DNA from 2 places in the Staphylococcus parequorum genome. Region 1 is predicted to be linked to the other one. Evidence: a T-box and tRNA genes for the amino acid it is inferred to sense, from the RefSeq annotation. Region 1 holds a T-box; the other holds one or more tRNA genes.

The links. A T-box is a leader RNA that pairs with one kind of tRNA and senses whether it is charged. The one in region 1 lies ahead of serS (serine--tRNA ligase), so its partner is inferred to be a tRNA-Ser.
Region 2: it has a tRNA-Ser gene. The T-box ahead of serS (serine--tRNA ligase) is inferred to sense a tRNA for this amino acid. The anticodon was not compared.

The regions. Positions count from the first base shown of each region.
Region 1 covers NZ_CP150682.1:260,889-270,640, forward strand. The annotation lists gene gyrB (DNA topoisomerase (ATP-hydrolyzing) subunit B) at 1-1,304, shown strand, start outside; gene gyrA (DNA gyrase subunit A) at 1,340-4,045, shown strand; gene AAA453_RS01245 (NAD(P)H-hydrate dehydratase) at 4,116-4,928, opposite strand; gene hutH (histidine ammonia-lyase) at 5,333-6,841, shown strand; T-box leader at 6,905-7,099, shown strand; gene serS (serine--tRNA ligase) at 7,167-8,450, shown strand; gene AAA453_RS01260 (AzlC family ABC transporter permease) at 8,779-9,474, shown strand; gene AAA453_RS01265 (AzlD domain-containing protein) at 9,471-9,752, shown strand, end outside.
Region 2 covers NZ_CP150682.1:2,303,616-2,313,367, reverse strand. The annotation lists gene AAA453_RS11370 (CPBP family glutamic-type intramembrane protease) at 1-460, opposite strand, end outside; gene AAA453_RS11365 (YkvS family protein) at 467-652, opposite strand; gene AAA453_RS11360 (lipoate--protein ligase) at 853-1,842, shown strand; gene AAA453_RS11355 (IDEAL domain-containing protein) at 1,942-2,160, opposite strand; gene AAA453_RS11350 (competence protein ComK) at 2,413-2,976, shown strand; tRNA gene AAA453_RS11345 (tRNA-Asn) at 3,131-3,205, shown strand; tRNA gene AAA453_RS11340 (tRNA-Ser) at 3,208-3,296, shown strand; gene AAA453_RS11335 (alcohol dehydrogenase) at 3,500-3,634, opposite strand; gene AAA453_RS11330 (permease) at 3,648-4,532, opposite strand; gene AAA453_RS11325 (ArsR/SmtB family transcription factor) at 4,622-4,942, opposite strand; gene AAA453_RS11320 (ArsR/SmtB family transcription factor) at 5,099-5,413, shown strand; gene arsB (arsenite efflux transporter membrane subunit ArsB) at 5,413-6,705, shown strand; gene arsC (arsenate reductase (thioredoxin)) at 6,724-7,119, shown strand; gene AAA453_RS11305 (GlsB/YeaQ/YmgE family stress response membrane protein) at 7,631-7,879, shown strand; gene AAA453_RS11300 (TM2 domain-containing protein) at 8,595-8,807, opposite strand; gene AAA453_RS11295 (GNAT family N-acetyltransferase) at 8,983-9,540, shown strand; gene AAA453_RS11290 (1,4-dihydroxy-2-naphthoate polyprenyltransferase) at 9,658-9,752, opposite strand, start outside.

The DNA.
Region 1 (9,752 bases):
CAATTACGTTAAGAGATGAACGTGAAGAGGAAGTTAGAGAAGACTCTTATCGCTATGAAGGTGGTATTAAATCTTACGTAGAAATGTTGAATGAAACGAAAGAACCACTTCATGATGAACCGATTTATGTACATGAATCAAAAGATGATATTGAGGTTGAAATCGCATTACAGTATAACAAAGGTTATGCAACTAACTTATTAACATATGCGAATAACATCCACACATACGAAGGTGGTACACATGAAGAAGGATTCAAACGTGCCCTTTCTCGTGTGCTAAACAGCTATGGTATAAACAGTAAAATAATCAAAGAAGATAAAGAGCGACTTTCAGGTGAGGATACACGTGAAGGTTTAACAGCGGTCGTGTCTATCAAACATAGTGATCCACAATTTGAGGGACAAACTAAGACGAAACTTGGTAACTCAGAAGTGCGTCAAGTCGTTGATAAATTATTCTCTGAACTATTTGAAAGATTCTTATACGAAAATCCACAAGTCGGACGTATTGTCGTTGAGAAAAGTATTATGGCATCACATGCACGTCTTGCAGCTAAAAAAGCACGTGAAGTGACACGTCGTAAATCTGCTTTGGAAATCTCAAGTCTACCTGGTAAACTTGCAGACTGTTCTAGTAAAGATCCGTCTCGAAGTGAAATTTTTATCGTCGAGGGTGACTCTGCCGGAGGGTCTACAAAATCAGGCCGTGATTCAGAAACACAAGCGATTTTACCGTTACGTGGTAAGATTTTAAACGTTGAGAAAGCACGATTAGATAGAATACTAAATAACAATGAAATTCGTTCAATGATTACTGCTTTTGGTACAGGAATTGGCGGAGAATTTGATTTAAGTAAAGCACGTTATCACAAGATTGTCCTTATGACAGATGCCGATGTCGATGGCGCGCACATTAGAACATTGCTTTTAACATTCTTCTATCGCTTTATGAGACCGTTATTAGAAGCGGGATACGTGTATATTGCGCAACCACCACTTTTCAAATTGACGCAAGGTAAACAAAAATATTACGTGTTTAACGAACGTGAATTAGATAAGCTTAAAGAAGAACTAGACCCAAGTCCAAAATGGTCGATTTCACGTTACAAAGGTCTCGGTGAAATGAATGCGGATCAATTGTGGGAAACTACAATGAATCCTGAACACAGAGCGTTACTACAAGTATCACTAGATGATGCGATAGAAGCAGACCAAGTATTTGAAATGTTGATGGGCGATGTTGTTGAGAATCGTAGACAGTTTATTGAAGATAACGCAGTCTATGCGAACTTAGATTTCTAATACAATGAACTGAATTTTTGAAGGAGGATATCTTGATGGCTGAACTACCTGAATCAAGAATTAATGAACGAAATATAACCAATGAAATGCGCGAATCGTTCTTAGATTATGCGATGAGCGTTATTGTCTCACGTGCTTTGCCAGACGTTAGAGATGGATTAAAACCAGTACATCGACGTATATTATACGGATTACATGAACAAGGTATGACACCTGACAAATCATATAAAAAATCTGCACGTATCGTTGGGGACGTAATGGGTAAATATCACCCACACGGTGACTCATCGATTTATGAAGCAATGGTAAGAATGGCGCAGGACTTCAGCTATCGATATCCTTTAATTGATGGTCAAGGTAACTTTGGTTCAATGGATGGTGATGGTGCTGCTGCGATGCGTTATACAGAAGCACGTATGTCTAAAATCACGCTTGAAATGTTGAGAGACCTTAACAAAAATACAATTGATTTCATAGATAACTATGATGGTAATGAAAGAGAGCCGTCAGTCTTACCATCAAGGTTCCCGAACTTATTAGTTAACGGTGCTTCGGGTATTGCTGTTGGTATGGCTACTAATATTCCACCGCATAACTTAACAGAAGTTATTAACGGCGTATTAAGTTTAAGTTATAACCCTGACATCACTATTTCTGAATTAATGGAAGATGTCCAAGGTCCTGATTTCCCTACAGGCGCTTTAATTCTTGGTAAAAGTGGCATCCGTCGTGCATTTGAAACTGGACGTGGTTCAGTTATAATGCGTTCTCGTGCTGAAATAGAAGAGCGCGGTGGCGGACGTCAACGTATCGTAGTGACTGAAGTACCTTATCAAGTCAATAAAGCGCGTATGATAGAAAAAATCGCTGAATTAGCTCGAGATAAAAAGATAGAAGGTATTACAGATTTACGTGATGAAACAAGTTTACGTACAGGTGTACGTGTCGTAATTGATGTTCGTAAAGACGCAAACGCAAGTGTTGTTCTAAATAACTTGTATAAACAAACGCCATTACAAACATCATTTGGTGTAAACATGATTGCATTGGTAAATGGTAGACCGAGACTTATCACGCTTAAAGAAGCATTGGTTGAATACTTAGATCATCAAAAAATAGTTGTAAGAAGACGTACTGAATACAACTTGAAAAAAGCATTAGACCGTGCACATATTTTAGAAGGTTTAAGAATTGCACTGGATCATATTGATGAAATCATTAGAGTAATACGTGAATCAGATAACGACAAAATTGCGATGGCAAGCTTGCAAGAGCAATTTAAGTTAACTGAACGCCAAGCGCAAGCAATATTAGATATGCGTTTAAGACGTTTAACTGGTTTAGAACGCGATAAGATTGAATCAGAATACAATGATTTAATTGCTTATATTGAAGAGTTAAAAGCAATTCTTGCAGATGAAGAAAAGCTTTTACAAATCGTGCGTGATGAACTCATTGATGTTCGTGATCGTTTTGGTGACGAACGTAAAACTGAAATTCAACTTGGTGGCCTTGATAATATTGAGGATGAAGACTTAATCCCTGAAGAACAAATTGTTATTACATTAAGTCATAATAACTATATTAAACGTCTACCTGTTTCAACATATAGATCACAACACCGTGGTGGTCGTGGTGTACAAGGTATGAATACGCTCGAAGAAGACTTCGTTAGCCAACTTGTAACGTTAAGCACGCATGATCACGTTTTATTCTTTACGAATAAAGGTCGTGTTTATAAACTTAAAGGTTATGAAGTACCAGAACTCTCACGTCAGTCTAAAGGTATTCCAGTAGTCAATGCCATAGAGTTAGATAGTGATGAATCTATCAGTACAATGATTGCCGTTAAAGATTTAGAAAGTGAAGAAGATTACCTTGTATTTGCAACACTGAAAGGTAGAGTTAAACGTTCTGCGTTAAGCAACTTCTCACGCATAAACAGAAACGGTAAGATTGCTATCAACTTTAAAGATGATGATGAATTGATTGCAGTACGTCTTACAGACGGTGAAACTGATATTCTTATCGGTACTGCGCATGCGTCATTAATTCGCTTCCACGAAACTGCATTACGTCCACTTGGTCGTACAGCAGCAGGTGTGAAAGGTATTACGCTTAGAGAAGGCGATAAAGTTGTCGGCTTAGATGTTACTAAAGCGGAACAAGATGATGAAATCCTAGTCGTTACTGAAAATGGTTACGGTAAACGTACACCTGTAGGAGATTACAGATTATCAAACCGTGGTGGTAAAGGTATTAAGACTGCTACGATTACTGAGCGTAATGGTAATATTGTTTGTATAACATCAGTCACAGGAGAAGAAGACTTGATGGTTGTCACAAACTCTGGTGTTATTATTCGTATTGATGTAAATGACATTTCACAAAATGGTCGTGCAGCCCAAGGTGTGAGATTAATCAAATTAGATGATAATCAATTTGTATCTACTGTAGCTATAGTAAACGAAGAAGATGAAGAAGAAGTTGAAGCAACTGAAGAATCTGGAACAACTGAATCAGGTTTAACAAATGCCCAAACAACGGATTCTGAATCACAAGATGCGTCATCAAGTGATGAAGCGGTTGTAGAAGATAACACACCAGGTAATGGTATCCATACAGAAGTTGAAGATGACAACTCTGAAGAAGATGGCCGTAAAGAAGTAAGAGAAGACTTTATGGATCGTGTTAACGAAGATATCGATAATGCAGATAGCGACGACAACGAAGAAGAATAATCTTTGATTAAAGATAAATACACATATAAAAAGACCTACCTCACTAAGGTAGGTCTTTTTTCGTTATAAGTTAACTTTCTAATGATTTCATTGCATGTGGAATCTCGCTTATAAGTCTTGATGGTGGAACGACATACATTTTCTCTGCTAACTGTTCACCAATGAAGCTATGTGCGTATGTTGCACTTGTGACAGCTTCCTGAGTGTCATCAAATTGCCCGACGAAACTCGTAATCATTCCAGCTAGGGTGTCACCCATGCCTCCAGTCGCCATAGCAGGCGTACCGATTGGTAATTTATAATCTTTATCTTTGAAATAAATCTCCGTACCATGCATTTTCAGGACAATAGTTGCTCCGATACGATCTACCGCTTCACGATTGCGTTCATATGTTTGTTCCTCAATAGGAATACCACTTAAACGTTCCCATTCTTTTTGATGTGGTGTGAAAATGACATGACAAGCAGGTATTTCAGGTTTCAATTTACTGAAAATCGTTATAGCATCTCCATCTACGATTAGCGTTTGATGCGGTTGGATATTTTGTAGTAAGAATGTAATTGCGTTATTACCTTTGAAATCACAACCTAAGCCAGGACCGATTAAGATACAATCTGTGTTTTCAATCATTTTTGTTAACATTTTTGTATCATTAATATCAATAACCATTGCTTCAGGACAACGAGAATATAGTGCAGCATGGTTCGTTGGATGTGTAGCTACTGTTATTAGTCCACTGCCACTATAAACACATGCACGCGCTGCAAGCATAATCGCGCCACCTAAGTTAGCATTACCTCCAATTAAAAGGATTCTGCCATAATCACCTTTATGTGTATCATCTTCACGTTTAGGAATGCTTACCGATGATAAAGTTTCCATATTGAAACCTCCTTTTAAAATTCATGATAATTTAACGCTATTGATTTTTGAATAATATGCGTAAAAGTCAGAGTTTAAAATTACCAAAGTAATTATAAATCTACTTTAAAATCTTCAATTATGTGTGCAAAATATTGCTATCTATTGAAGTGTTTTTATTTTCGAAATTTTTAAACTGTTTTTTAATACAATAGAAAATAATAAACCCGCATTGCATTTAAGTCAATAGGTAAACCTGTTAAGAAATTATTAACTTTTCTAAAATGAAGATTAATGCTCCTTTACCCTATTAAAACAGTGATTTGATACCATGTTACGGATGTGTCAAAAGCTATTGTTCTGCTGAAAATGTAAGCGTATACTCGAATTAATCGAATTAAATTCATAAGTAGGGAGATGGAGAAATGACATTACAATTAAATGGAGAAATGCTTACAATTGAAGATATCAAGAAATTTTTATACGAGAAAGATACGGTGGAAGTGACTGAAGAAGCTTTTGAACGTGTAAAGCAGAGCCGTCAAACAGTAGAGAATATTATAGCGAATAAAGAGACAGTCTATGGTATTACAACAGGTTTTGGTTTGTTCAGTGATGTGCGTATTGATGAAGGGGAATATAATCAATTACAAGTGAATCTTATCCGTTCTCATGCGTGTGGTATGGGGGACCCATTTTCAGAGGAAGTGTCATTAGTGATGATGGTATTAAGATTAAATACCCTACTTAAAGGACATTCTGGTACTACAGTAGATTTAGTAGAACAGCTCGTATACTTCATTAATAATAGAATTGTGCCAGTAGTTCCTCAACAAGGCTCACTTGGTGCTTCTGGAGATTTAGCACCATTATCTCACTTAGCATTGGCCTTGATTGGAGAAGGTAACGTGTTTTACCAAGGTGAAGAGGTAGACAGTCGGTATGTCTTAAATAACTTGAAACGTAAACCACTAGAATTACAAGCAAAAGAAGGGCTAGCACTAATTAACGGTACACAGGCGATGACTGCCCAGGGTGTAATTAACTATATAGAAGCAGAGAGTCTAGGCTATCAAGCAGAATGGATTGCTTCACTTACACATCAAGCACTCAATGGTATTACAGATGCTTACAATGAAAAGGTACATAAAGCACGTAACTTCCAAGAACAAATTGATGTAGCTGCGCGTATGCTAGATTGGTTAGAAGGTTCTGAGTTAACAACGACACAAGGTGAAGTACGCGTGCAAGATGCTTATACTTTACGCTGTATCCCACAAATTCATGGGGCAAGTTTCCAAGTGTTCAATTATGTTAAAGAAAAACTAGAATTTGAAATGAATGCTGCAAATGATAATCCACTTATATTTGATGAAGATGATGAAACACTAGTGATATCAGGTGGTAATTTCCACGGACAACCGATTGCTTTTGCCTTAGATTTCTTAAAATTAGGAGTCAGCGAACTGGCTAATGTTTCAGAACGTCGACTAGAAAGACTTGTGAATCCACAATTGAATAATGGCTTACCTGCATTTTTAAGTCCACAACCAGGTTTACAAAGTGGTGCAATGATTATGCAATATGCGGCAGCAAGTTTAGTTTCAGAAAATAAAACACTTGCACATCCAGCCAGTGTCGATTCTATACCGTCGTCAGCGAATCAAGAAGATCATGTATCTATGGGAACGATCGCTTCTCGTCACGGTTATATGATGGTTGAGAATGCACGACGTGTCTTAGCGATAGAGACGATTATTGCATTACAAGCTGTAGAATATAAAGATATTGATAAGCTATCACCAAAAACGTATGAAAAATATCAAACGTTACGCCAAATCATACCTTCAATCACAGAAGATAGACAATTTCATAAAGATATCGCAGCGGTATCGCAATATTTACACGATACTGCGTATATGAATGAGATATAATAGACGTCAGCACTGTCACTCTTGAAAAATATAAGGTTATTTGCTATATTTAAAACAAGTTAATAAGTTATTGTTCGTAGGCTAAGTAGTATTAATTGTTTGGTTTCAGAGAACTTGTGGTTGGTGTGAACAAGTAATCAACGTTAGTGTGAATCTACCTACTATTAGAAGAACAATCGGCTTTGGCCGTTATTTATGGAGAGTGCAGCCTCATTAGGCTGTTAAATAGGGTGGCAACACGTAGACCACGTCCCTTGTAGAGGGGATGTGGTCTTTTTTGTGTTATTATCCAAACATTTTTAAAAATTGAAAGGATGAATGCGATATGTTAGACATTAAATTATTCCGTAACGAACCTGATTTAGTTAGAGAAAAAGTAACAAAGCGTGGTATGGATGTCCAAGTAGTTGACGATATTTTAGCATTAGATGAAAAACGTCGCCAATTAATTAGCCAAGCTGAAGAAATGAAAGCGCAACGTAACAAAGTAAGTGGAGAGATTGCTCAGAAAAAACGTAATAAAGAAAATGCAGATGACGTTATTGCAGAGATGCGTAAACTTGGAGATGAAATTAAAGTCTTAGATGACGATTTAAACCAAACAGACAGAGATCTTAATGATAAATTATCTCGTATTCCGAATATAATTCAAGATGATGTTCCTGTAGGCGCGTCAGATGAAGAAAACGTAGAACTTAAACGTTGGGGCACACCAAGAAACTTTGATTTTGAAGAAAAAGCACATTGGGATCTTGTAGAAGATTTAAAAATGGCTAACTTTGAACGTGGTGCTAAAGTATCAGGTGCTAGATTTGTCTTCTTAACTGGTGAAGGTGCACAATTAGAAAGAGCGTTAATGAACTATATGGTAACGAAACATACAACACAGCATGGTTATACAGAAATGATGGTACCACAATTAGTAAACGCTGATTCAATGTATGGAACAGGTCAATTACCTAAATTTGAAGAAGATTTATTCAAAATTGAAAAAGAAGGGCTGTACACAATTCCAACAGCTGAAGTACCGTTAACGAATTATTACCGTAATGAAATTATAGGTCCTGATGTCTTACCAGCTAAATTCACAGCACAATCAGCATGTTATCGTAGTGAAGCGGGTTCAGCCGGACGTGATACAAGAGGTCTGATTCGATTACATCAATTCGATAAAGTTGAAATGGTTCGTTTTGAAAAACCAGAAGATTCTTGGGATGCGCTTGAAGAAATGACAAATCATGCAGAAGCGATTTTAGAAGAACTTGTGCTACCTTATCGTCGTGTGAATCTGTGTACAGGTGACATTGGATTTGGAGCTAGTAAAACATATGACTTAGAAGTTTGGTTACCAAGCTATAATGATTATAAGGAAATTAGTTCATGTTCAAATATAACTGACTTCCAAGCGCGTCGTGCGAATATCCGTTTCAAACGTGATAAAAATGCTAAACCAGAATTAGTGCATACACTAAATGGTAGTGGGTTAGCAGTGGGACGTACATTTGCAGCAATCGTTGAAAACTATCAAAACGCAGATGGTTCTATTACAATACCTGATGCTTTAGTTCCATTTATGGGCGGTAAAACAGAGATCCGTCCTGTAAAATAAAATTAAATAAGTATGGCTAAAAGAGCGTAGCAAAGACCTTTGTTGCGCTCTTTATTTATATCGAGGTGGGGTAGGGGAGGGGTAAAATTAAGTGGATTTATAAAATTATGTAAGTAACATCAATGGTTTTTCATGTGAAAAATAACAGGTAAGTCTAAAATATTTCATAAGATTCAGAAAAGTTTAAAACGTTGATAAATAAGATTTTTAAAACAGAGGGTTGTCTTCCGTCACACAAACGGAATGCTAAAGTGATTGAATATAACGCCTAATTTATATTAAACTTAAGCTATTGTTTTTTAAAATTAAAAATGAAAGGAGTGAGGTAATGGAAGCGCATGTAACTTTTAAGCAAGGTGTGAAAGAATGTGTTCCTACATTATTAGGATACGCTGGGGTAGGGCTGTCTTTTGGAATTGTTGCTGTAGCCTCAGGATTTAGTTTGCTTGAAATTATCTTACTCTGCTTACTTGTATATGCTGGTGCTGCACAATTCATCATTTGTGCATTAGTCATCGCAGGTACACCGATTTCTGCGATTGTGTTAACAGCATTTATCGTAAATTCCAGAATGTTTCTACTAAGTATGACGCTTGCACCGAGTTACCAATCATACGGCTTATTAAATCGAATAGGACTTTCAACGCTTATTACAGATGAAACGTTTGGTGTAGCAATTACGCCACATCTTAAAGGAGAAAAAATTAACGATCGTTGGTTATATGGTTTAAATATCACAGCTTATTTGTTTTGGACATTTGCATGTGTTATTGGTGCTATATTTGGAAAATACATAAACAACCCAGAGACGTTAGGTTTAGATTTCGCTATTGCTGCGATGTTTATCTTTTTAGCTGTGTCACAGTTTGAATCAGTTCAACGCTCTCGCATCAAGACGTATTTTGTATTGATCATTACTGTAATTGTGATGATGCTTCTTCTAAGTCTCTTTATGCCGTCTTACGTGGCAATTATTCTTGCTTCTACGGTAGCAGCTGGACTCGGGGTGGTGATGGAACGATGACAACAACGACGCATATGCTTATTATTATTTTGCTTTGTGGTATTGTGACATGGTTTACACGGATTATACCGTTTTTACTTATATCTAAAATTAAACTATCTGAAAGAGTTGTAAAATGGTTGTCGTTTATACCAATCACGTTATTTACTGCTTTAGTTATTGATGGTTTGATTGAACAACAAGATGGCATGATGGGTTATAGCATTAATGTGCCGTTTCTAATTACGATGGTCCCGACAATAGTGATTGCAGTTATCACACGTAGTTTAACAATTACA
Region 2 (9,752 bases), 830 kb from region 1:
AGTAGAATAATGAAGCCGAGCAAAGCGCCGTAATTATAATACTAAGCCAACTTGGTATGTTTAATTTAATCAATTCTTTTTGTAAAACTGTTCTCATATAGAGTTCATGACAAGGTATAACAAAGACTAATGTTATTAACATTTGCCATTTAAAATATACGCCAGTTCGTGTTAATTCTTTAATTAATTCAAGATATTTTATATCCGAAGAAATTGCTGCAATAATCAGCTGAATAATAATTAATACGATACCAGTAATAATTCCAACACCTAGAGAAGTAAGTAATCTCTTAGATTCTATATCTCTTTGATAAAAGATATAACTAATACCAGCTATAAGCATAATGCCAGTATATAAATACCAATACTCTTGTTTTTCTCCCCACATAATGAAGAGGATGATGTGGAATACAATAAAGCTTAAAAGAAACCAGATTAAAGCCTTTGAAATTCTATGCATTTTTTACTATCCTTCTTGTTCAACGATTGTATATCGCTTATGATTAATAACGGTTTTTTCAGGCAAGTCTAAATCATTGAAATTTTCCATAATTGTTAAGTCAACAATTACTGAATTATCATTAATTTTTTCTACACGGCCTTTTAAACCATCATAAAATTCTACTATATTTCCAACTTCTGCAACAGTCATTTTTAGTCCTCCCTAGAAATGCTAACTAGATAGTATTATACAAAAAAAATTAGGACAAATAAACAAATAACCATTAAATTGTGTGATATAAGCCGATTTTGAAACTTTTTATCATATTTAAAGTAAATGATTGGCATTTTTAGAGGAAATATAGCATAAATAAGATAAGGGTATATTTATAGGGAAAAGGAGTGCAATAGATGAAGTTTATTAATAATAATGATATTACAGATCCAACATTAAATTTAGCAATGGAAGAATATGTTTTAAAAAATATGCCGAAAGACGACAGCTATTTTCTATTTTATGTGAATAGACCGTCTATTATAATTGGTAAAAACCAAAATACGATTGAAGAAGTTAACAAACCATATATTGATGCACATAATATTGATGTTGTGAGACGTATCTCAGGTGGGGGTGCTGTTTACCATGATGAAGGTAATTTAAACTTCAGTTTCATAACAGATGATGATGGTAACAGTTTCCATAATTTCAAAAAATTCACTGAACCAATTGTTGAAGCATTAAAATCGTTGGGTGTTGATGCTGAAATGACTGGTAGAAATGATATTCAAGTAGGTAAAGCTAAAATTTCAGGTAATGCTATGGTAAAAGTGAAAGAGCGTATGTTTAGCCATGGGACATTAATGTTAAATAGTGAATTGAGCGAAGTTCAGAATGCATTAAAAGTAAATCCTGCAAAAATTAAATCTAAAGGAATTAAATCTGTACGTAGTAGAGTCGCAAATATTTCAGAATTTCTTGAAGAACCTATTGATATTGATGACTTTAAAGAAATTATCTTAAAAACTATTTTTGGAGAAGCAAATCAAGTCGAAACGTATCAACTCACAGATGAAGATTGGAAAAATATTGAAAAATTGAGTAACGAGAAATATCGTACTTGGGATTGGAATTATGGTAGAAATCCAAAATATAACTTTGAAAGAGAAGAGAAGTTTGAAAAAGGCTTCGTTCAAATTAAATTAGATGTTAAACAAGGTCGTATTGAGCATGCAAGAATTTTTGGAGATTTCTTTGGTGAAGGTGATATTACAGAACTTGAAAAAGCATTAGAAGGTACGTTACACGAATTTGATAGTATTGAAGAAGCATTTTCAAACTACGATATTTATCATTATTTTGGCGATATCGACCGCCATGAACTCATTAGATTAATGTCATAAGTAAGTGTTATTAATAAGCATAAAACTCAAAAAGGTCTATTCTCTAACTTATTGGTGTAAGTAGGGAATAGACCTTATTTTAAATAACAATCTATTAAATTATCCAACGAGAAATTCCTCCAGGTTTCTGTATTCTTCAGTATATCGTTTGAAATCCTGCTCGTTTTTATTCTTAAGTGCGTGGTCAATGAGGTGTTCTAACTGCTGTTTACGGACATTTCTTAACGACTCATCAATGATTAACTCAATACCTAAATCATTAATCGTTGATACAAAAGATTCTAATGAATTGTATTTAACATTTGTATTGTTTTTCATTTTCAACACAGCCCCTCTATCTATATTTACATATAGTATACAGCCTTTTATTTTTGAAATCAATAAATAGTCAGACTTTTCCGAAAATATAAGTGTAATTTGCAACTTTTCAAAAAATAAGAAAATGCAAAAGTATAATAACTGAAAATCAATTGTAGGAAACTTATAAAATATTTTATTATATAAGTTGATTTTAAAATCTTTGTGTTATATTATTTGAGTATCACCATAAGTTTTAAGGAGGCGTCAGCTATGATTCAACAATACATTATTAAAAAAGGTGATATGGTTCTTCAACCATGTAATTTATCTATAGGACTAAATGAAGGTACTTGTGTATTAAAGTACAAAGAGGAGCGTGATATCGTAAAGGAACGGACACATAAAATTATAGATCGTTCATGTAGATTTTATGGTAGTAGTTATGTATTTAAAAAAGAAGACACAATGAGAATTACTGGCATTAATAGTAAACCCCCAATTTTATTCACTCCATTATTTCCTACTTACTTTTTTCCTACACATTCAGACCGAAAAGAAGAAAACACTTGGATTAATATTCATTATGTACAAACGATAAGAGCTTTAAAAGATAAAAAATGTAAAGTCACATTTGTCGATAACCAAACTATAGTTGTTAATATTTCAGCGCACAGTATGCATCATCAATACTTAAATGGCATATATTATTACTATATGATGGATAGAGCAGCTAGGGTGGCTACTTTTGATCCTGAATCTCCTATAGACTATACGAAACCACAATTAAATATTTATGAAGCATTAGCAAAATATTCTCTATTTGAAAATAAATAGCAAAACATTTCTGAAATATAAATGTAAAAATGTCATATGTGGAATATTATATTAATTTAGTGTAAATATTCCGCATATTTTTTTGCTAAAGGTACTTGAAAATTTCTCTGTAGTTGATATAATAGTATTTGTGCTTGATTGAGATATCAATTATTCCACAGTAGCTCAGTGGTAGAGCTATCGGCTGTTAACCGATCGGTCGTAGGTTCGAGTCCTACCTGTGGAGCCATTGGAAACGTACTCAAGTTGGCTGAAGAGGCGCCCCTGCTAAGGGTGTAGGTCGCGCAAGCGGCGCGAGAGTTCGAATCTCTCCGTTTCCGTTAATAAAAACAAGATTTTTAATACCGAAGTCCTTAACAGGATTTCGGTATTTTTTGTTTTGAAACTTTAAAATTTGTAAATCCATAAATTATTATTTAATAATATTAAAGTGAGTAATAGATATATGTAACCCAAGGAATCTTCTGATTTTATGGAAGATTCCTTGGGTGTACGTTTTTTTAATTTTTAAAACTTGAGAAAACTAGCAACAATTTTTATTGTCTTCTTCTTTTTTTTCGTTATTTTCTTCTTTTTTATCCGTATGTTCTTCAATTTCTACTGAACAACATGATTGTTCTTGTGGTTTTAATTTTTTTAATGCATCTTTGATACCCAATTACTACACCTCCTTAAATAATTAAGTTAACAATTAGACCAGTAGCAATTGCTACGCCTAAAATTGCTATAATAAAAGATATTACAAATTTCTTTTTAAATAATTTGGATAACAATATGACTTCAGGAATACTTGCGCCTGCACCACCTATAATTAACGCCACCACCGTACCTAATGACATGCCTTTAGATACTAATGCTTCAGCTATAGGCAGCATTGTTTCTGGTCTGATATACATTGGAATACCAATAACAGAAGCAATAACAACTGAGATAATACCATCGCCACTTGCATATTGAGTTATAAATGCTTCAGGAATAAATCCATAAATAAATGCTCCTATAAATACACCAATAATTAAATAAGGCAACATTGGATATAGGAAAGCCCAAGCATCATTTAACGCTTGCTTAACACGAGATCCCGATTTATTTGAGAAGAAACCATCGCCTTTAACAGTAACGCCTTTATAACTCTCTGCCAGATTCATTTTTGAAAATACAAGACCTGTTAAAATACTGAAAAATGCTAAGACAATAAAATAAACAACAGCAACTTTCCAACCTAATAGAAGCCAAAGCATAAATATCATGAGTGGATTCATGAGTGGGGAAGCGATTAAGAAACTCATAGCTGGACCAAATGGAACTTTTGAGTTTAATAATCCGGCAAGAATAGGAATAGTGGAACAAGAACAAAACGGTGTAATAGCTCCAAAAGCCATACCCAATACATAGTTTGTTGCTTTGTTAGGTTTGCTCAACAGTCTTCGTATTTTATCTTCCGAAACGAGTTGTTGAATTAAACTTACGATAAAACTTACAATTATAAATAGTGATAACAATTCAAAAAATAACATTAAAAATGTTTTGATGAATTCAAAGATTAACTCTGTCATTAGTGAAGCTCCTCTAAATATATTAATCAACTTTTATTGATGTATTAATCAAAAAAAGTTGATTAATACAATGTGAAATAAGGTGAAAACTACAATATGTTACAGCAAGTATCTTCAGTTAATACGACTTGGATTTGTGCTTCGTTGATTTTGTAGTAGTTCCATGTACCGTGCTTTTCAAGAATTAAAATCTGTGCATCGACTAATTTTTTTAAATGATAAGAAAGTTTAGATTGTTTTAAATCTAATAGCGCTTCTAAGTCACATACACATAGTGATTTATTAGGGCTCTGACTAATTTGATTAAGTATTTTTAAGCGGTTTTTGTCAGCGAGTGCGTTGAACATATTTTCATAATAGGTTAATTTGTCATCTTCATTTAAATGATTCGTATTTTTTATAATGTTCATAAGTTACACCTTTCTAATTAATCAATTTTTTTTGATGTATTAATTATAATATATCATGACGATTATTTCAAATTTCAATTTATAACATTATTAATATCATATAGACAACCATCTATATAGATGATATTCTATGTACTTGTGAGAGGGGAGATAAACGTGTCATATAAAGAAATATCGATCGTATTAAAAGTTTTATCTGACCCTAGTAGGTTAGAAATTTTGGATTTACTTTCTTGTGGTGAGTTATGTGCATGTGATGTATTGGAACATTTTCAATTTTCTCAGCCAACGTTAAGTCATCATATGAAATCGTTAGTAGAGTGTGAGTTAATTACTACACGAAAAAAGGGGAATAAGCGCATGTATCAGCTTAACCACGATGTATTTGAACAAATTAATCAAAGTTTAAATCTAATAAATACTACAAATGAATTATGTGTTTGTAAAGATATGAAGTCAGGTGAGTGTTAATGATGACGATATTAGCAATCACAATCTTTGTATTAACGTTAATTTTTGTTATTTGGCAGCCTAAAGGTTTAGATATTGGTATTACTGCATTAATAGGTGCTGTAGTTGCTATAATCACCGGCGTTGTGAGCTTTTCAGATGTACTGGAAGTTACTGGAATCGTTTGGAATGCGACCTTAACGTTTGTTGCTGTTATTCTAATTTCACTCATATTAGATGAAATTGGGTTCTTTGAGTGGTCTGCTATACATATGGTTAGAGCATCAAAGGGTAATGGCTTGAAGATGTTTATCTTTATCATGCTCTTGGGTTCAGTTGTAGCAGCCTTCTTCGCAAATGATGGTGCAGCTTTAATACTTACACCTATTGTATTAGCAATGGTACGTAATTTAGGCTTTGATAAAAAAGCAATATTTCCATTTATCATTGCTAGTGGTTTTATTGCAGATACAACCTCATTACCACTTATTGTTAGTAATTTAGTTAATATAGTTTCTGCGGATTATTTCGATATAGGTTTTATTGAATATTTCAGTAAAATGATCATACCTAATTTATTCTCGTTAATTGCAAGCATTCTTGTTTTATGGTTGTATTTTAGAAAATCTATTCCTGGCAAATTTAACGAAGTAAATATCAGAGAACCAAGAGAAGCGATTAAAGATAAAAAACTTTTTAACATCTCGTGGATCGTACTTGCTTTCTTACTCGTTGGTTATTTAATAAGCGAGTTTATAAATATTCCAGTATCTATTATAGCTGGTATCATTGCTTTAATATTTGTATTATTAGCGCGTAAATCTAAAGCGGTACATACGAAACAAGTAATTAAAGGTGCGCCATGGAATATTGTTTTATTCTCCATTGGTATGTATCTCGTCGTTTTTGGTTTGAAGAATGTCGGCATTACGACTTTACTTGGAGATGTACTAACAAATGTTTCAAGTTACGGTTTGTTTAGTAGTATCATGGGCATGGGCTTTATAGCTGCATTTCTTTCATCCATTATGAACAACATGCCAACTGTATTAATAGATGCAATAGCAATTGGTCAATCGAGTGCCACAGGATTATTAAAAGAAGGCATGATTTATGCCAACATTATTGGATCTGATTTAGGACCTAAAATAACACCAATCGGCTCTTTAGCCACACTTCTTTGGTTACACGTGTTAACTCAAAAAGGAGTGAAAATATCTTGGGGTGTATATTTCAAAACAGGAATTATTATCACAATCCCTGTTTTATTTGTAACCCTATTAGGTTTATATTTAACACTAATTATTTTCTAAAAAGAGAGGTAGTAATAGATGAATAAAAAAACAATTTACTTTATATGTACTGGTAATTCTTGTCGTAGTCAAATAGCTGAAGGCTGGGGAAGAGAAATACTCGGCGAAGAATGGAATGTTTACTCAGCAGGTATCGAAACGCATGGCGTAAACCCCAAGGCGATAGAAGCGATGAAAGAAGTAAACATTGATATTTCAAATCATACATCCGATATGATTGATAGTAATATTTTAAAACAGTCGGACCTCGTTGTTACACTTTGTAGTGATGCTGATGATAATTGTCCAGTTATCCCACCTAATGTAAAAAAAGAACATTGGGGCTTTGATGATCCAGCAGGTAAAGCATGGTCAGAATTTCAACGTGTAAGAGATGAAATAGGCGATACAATTAAACGATTTAATGAACTATAAGCATTTAAATTTATTTTGTTATTTTTAAATGAAAAACTTAAAAATGAGTATGAAATAAATCAGAAAAATAATAAAAACCTTCAAAGTAGACACTAAAAGTGAAAACTTTGAAGTTTTTTTATGTCAAAATAGCGATGTATTAATAATTACAGTAGATAGGAATTTAAGTTTTAAATAATAGTAATGTTTTTTAAGAACTAACTAGGGAAAAAGTATATTATAAGCAATAAGATTATAAAAATTAGATATGCTTAGATCTTTACCAATAATACGAGGCAATAATTTTTTGATTTTAACTCAAGATATTGCATGATTAATATACTTGATGTTGTAAAAAAAACATAAAAATATTATAAAACGCCTCTATAGCAGATTTGAAGATAGGTCATTTATGGAAAGTGTTGCAAAATTCTTTTGTTTTTACAATAAATATTGTTTGTGATGTTGTATACAAACAAAAAAAGTGGTAAGCTATGCAATGTGGTAAATTAAGAAAATAGGAGAGATATATATGGGCTTTATTATTATGATTATAGTAGGCGGTTTAATCGGTTGGTTAGCCGGCGCAATTTTAGGTAAAGATATTCCAGGTGGAATTATTGGTAATATTATTGCAGGTTTAATCGGTTCAGCTATAGGTAGTAGATTATTAGGCACTTGGGGTCCAGTTTTAGGTGGCGTTCCAATCTTACCAGCATTAATCGGGGCAATCGTATTAATCCTAATTGTTTCACTTATTATGAAAGCAATTAGAAAATAGTATATAACCACTCACCATTTGGTGGGTGTTAGTACTTAGACAAACCATTTGCTATAAAGCATTTGGTTTTTTTAATAGATACTATTCCTTGAGGGGATATTTGTTCATTCATTTCATTGTTTAATTCTTACATGAAATGGAATAAATATTTTTTCTACTTCAATTATATATTTATTTTGTGTTTTTGCTTTTATATGAATGCAGTCAATGAATAATTGTAATTGATGATATTGTTTTTGTTTTAAAAACAGTAGTGATTTGGGCCGACTCCTGCGGGAAAGCACTAGTCGAAGACTACAGGCTGAGACAGTGCCCGCGGAAAGCGTGCACAAAAAACTGCCAACAAAGTCATAGATTTTGTCGACACTCTGTTACTCACCATTTGGTGGGTGTTTTTTAAATTTTGATAATATTGATACGTCTTTGTACAAATAAAAAAGCTAACCGTTTTCTATTTTAGAAACGATTAGCTTTTTTTATTTTTTCGTAAACTTCAATGTATGTGAAATCTATTTTTTACTTATTAAGTTTTTGATTCCTTTTATAATAAAGCCTACTACTACAGATCTGAAAACACGTGATATAATATTTTTCATTATTAATCCTCCTAAGTTACAATTCAAATTTCCTTAATTTGCTGTATAGTTTCTTTACCCAATTTTCGATGGAATATTGGAGAAAATAGAAAAATTTTTAACTTTTAATAAAATAATGCTTATTTTCCAAAAGAAATAAGACCGTCTTCATCTGCTTTGTTAAAGAAAATCGTAATGATACCACTAATGATAGCGATAACGTATGGAATGCCTGTCCAAAAGAACACTAAATGTACAATACCTTGTAAAAGTTGATTTGAGTAAAATTTATGAATGCCACACCAACCGAGTATAAATGCAAGTATAACGTAAATGACTTTATTTACTTTCATATGTCTAGTCCTTTCATTTTAAAATTATTATCTTAATTATCTCTTATATTAAGCGATTCAACAATCGAAAACAATTAATGAAAAACGAATTCTCGTAAAAAGCCAATTATTGTTTCGAACTTTTTATTTAATTCATATATAATATAGTTAAATAAACATAATAAGGAGCATACAAATGATTAGAAAAGCTAAACCTAACGATAAGCATGAAATTGCAAAATTATGTTATATCATTTGGAGTCAATTAGACATTGACTTAGTGGAATATACTGAAAAAGAGAGATTACTAAAAATTATGGAACAAAGTATGGTGGATGTACAATATAGAGGCCATTATAGTAACACTTGGATATACGAAATCGATGGTGAAATTGCAGGTTGCTTAATTGCATACCCTGGTGATAAAGAGTTAGAGCTTGAAAAGGCTTGGTTAGATATGGAATTAGATGAAGATATTAGAGTTTATGGAACGCCGATGCCAATGAAAGAAGCTAATGATGATGAATGGTATATAGAAACTGTTGCTACCTTTCCAGAATTCAGAGGGCAAGGTGTCGCTACTAAATTAATTAAACATGTATTAGAGACGTATCCAGAAGAAAAATGGAGCTTAAATTGTGATTTACTCAATGATGGAGCGTTACATGTTTATAAAAAATTAGGGTTCCAACCTACAAGTGAATTTGATTTATATGGTCATATGCATTATCACATGGTTCATGTAAAAGCCTGAGCTTTTATTTTTATTCGTTTAAAAAGTAAAAAAATCGATCTTCATGAGTATGAAGATCGAAAAAGTAATACTTACTTTATTTGATTGCTTGGTTAAAGTTGTTTGTTGAGAAATATATTAAATACCACCGAGCAGAGCACTAATATAAATACCAAGTGCATACAGTAGACCGAAGAATGTGTTCGTTTTTCCTGTTGCAGCCATTGCTGGCA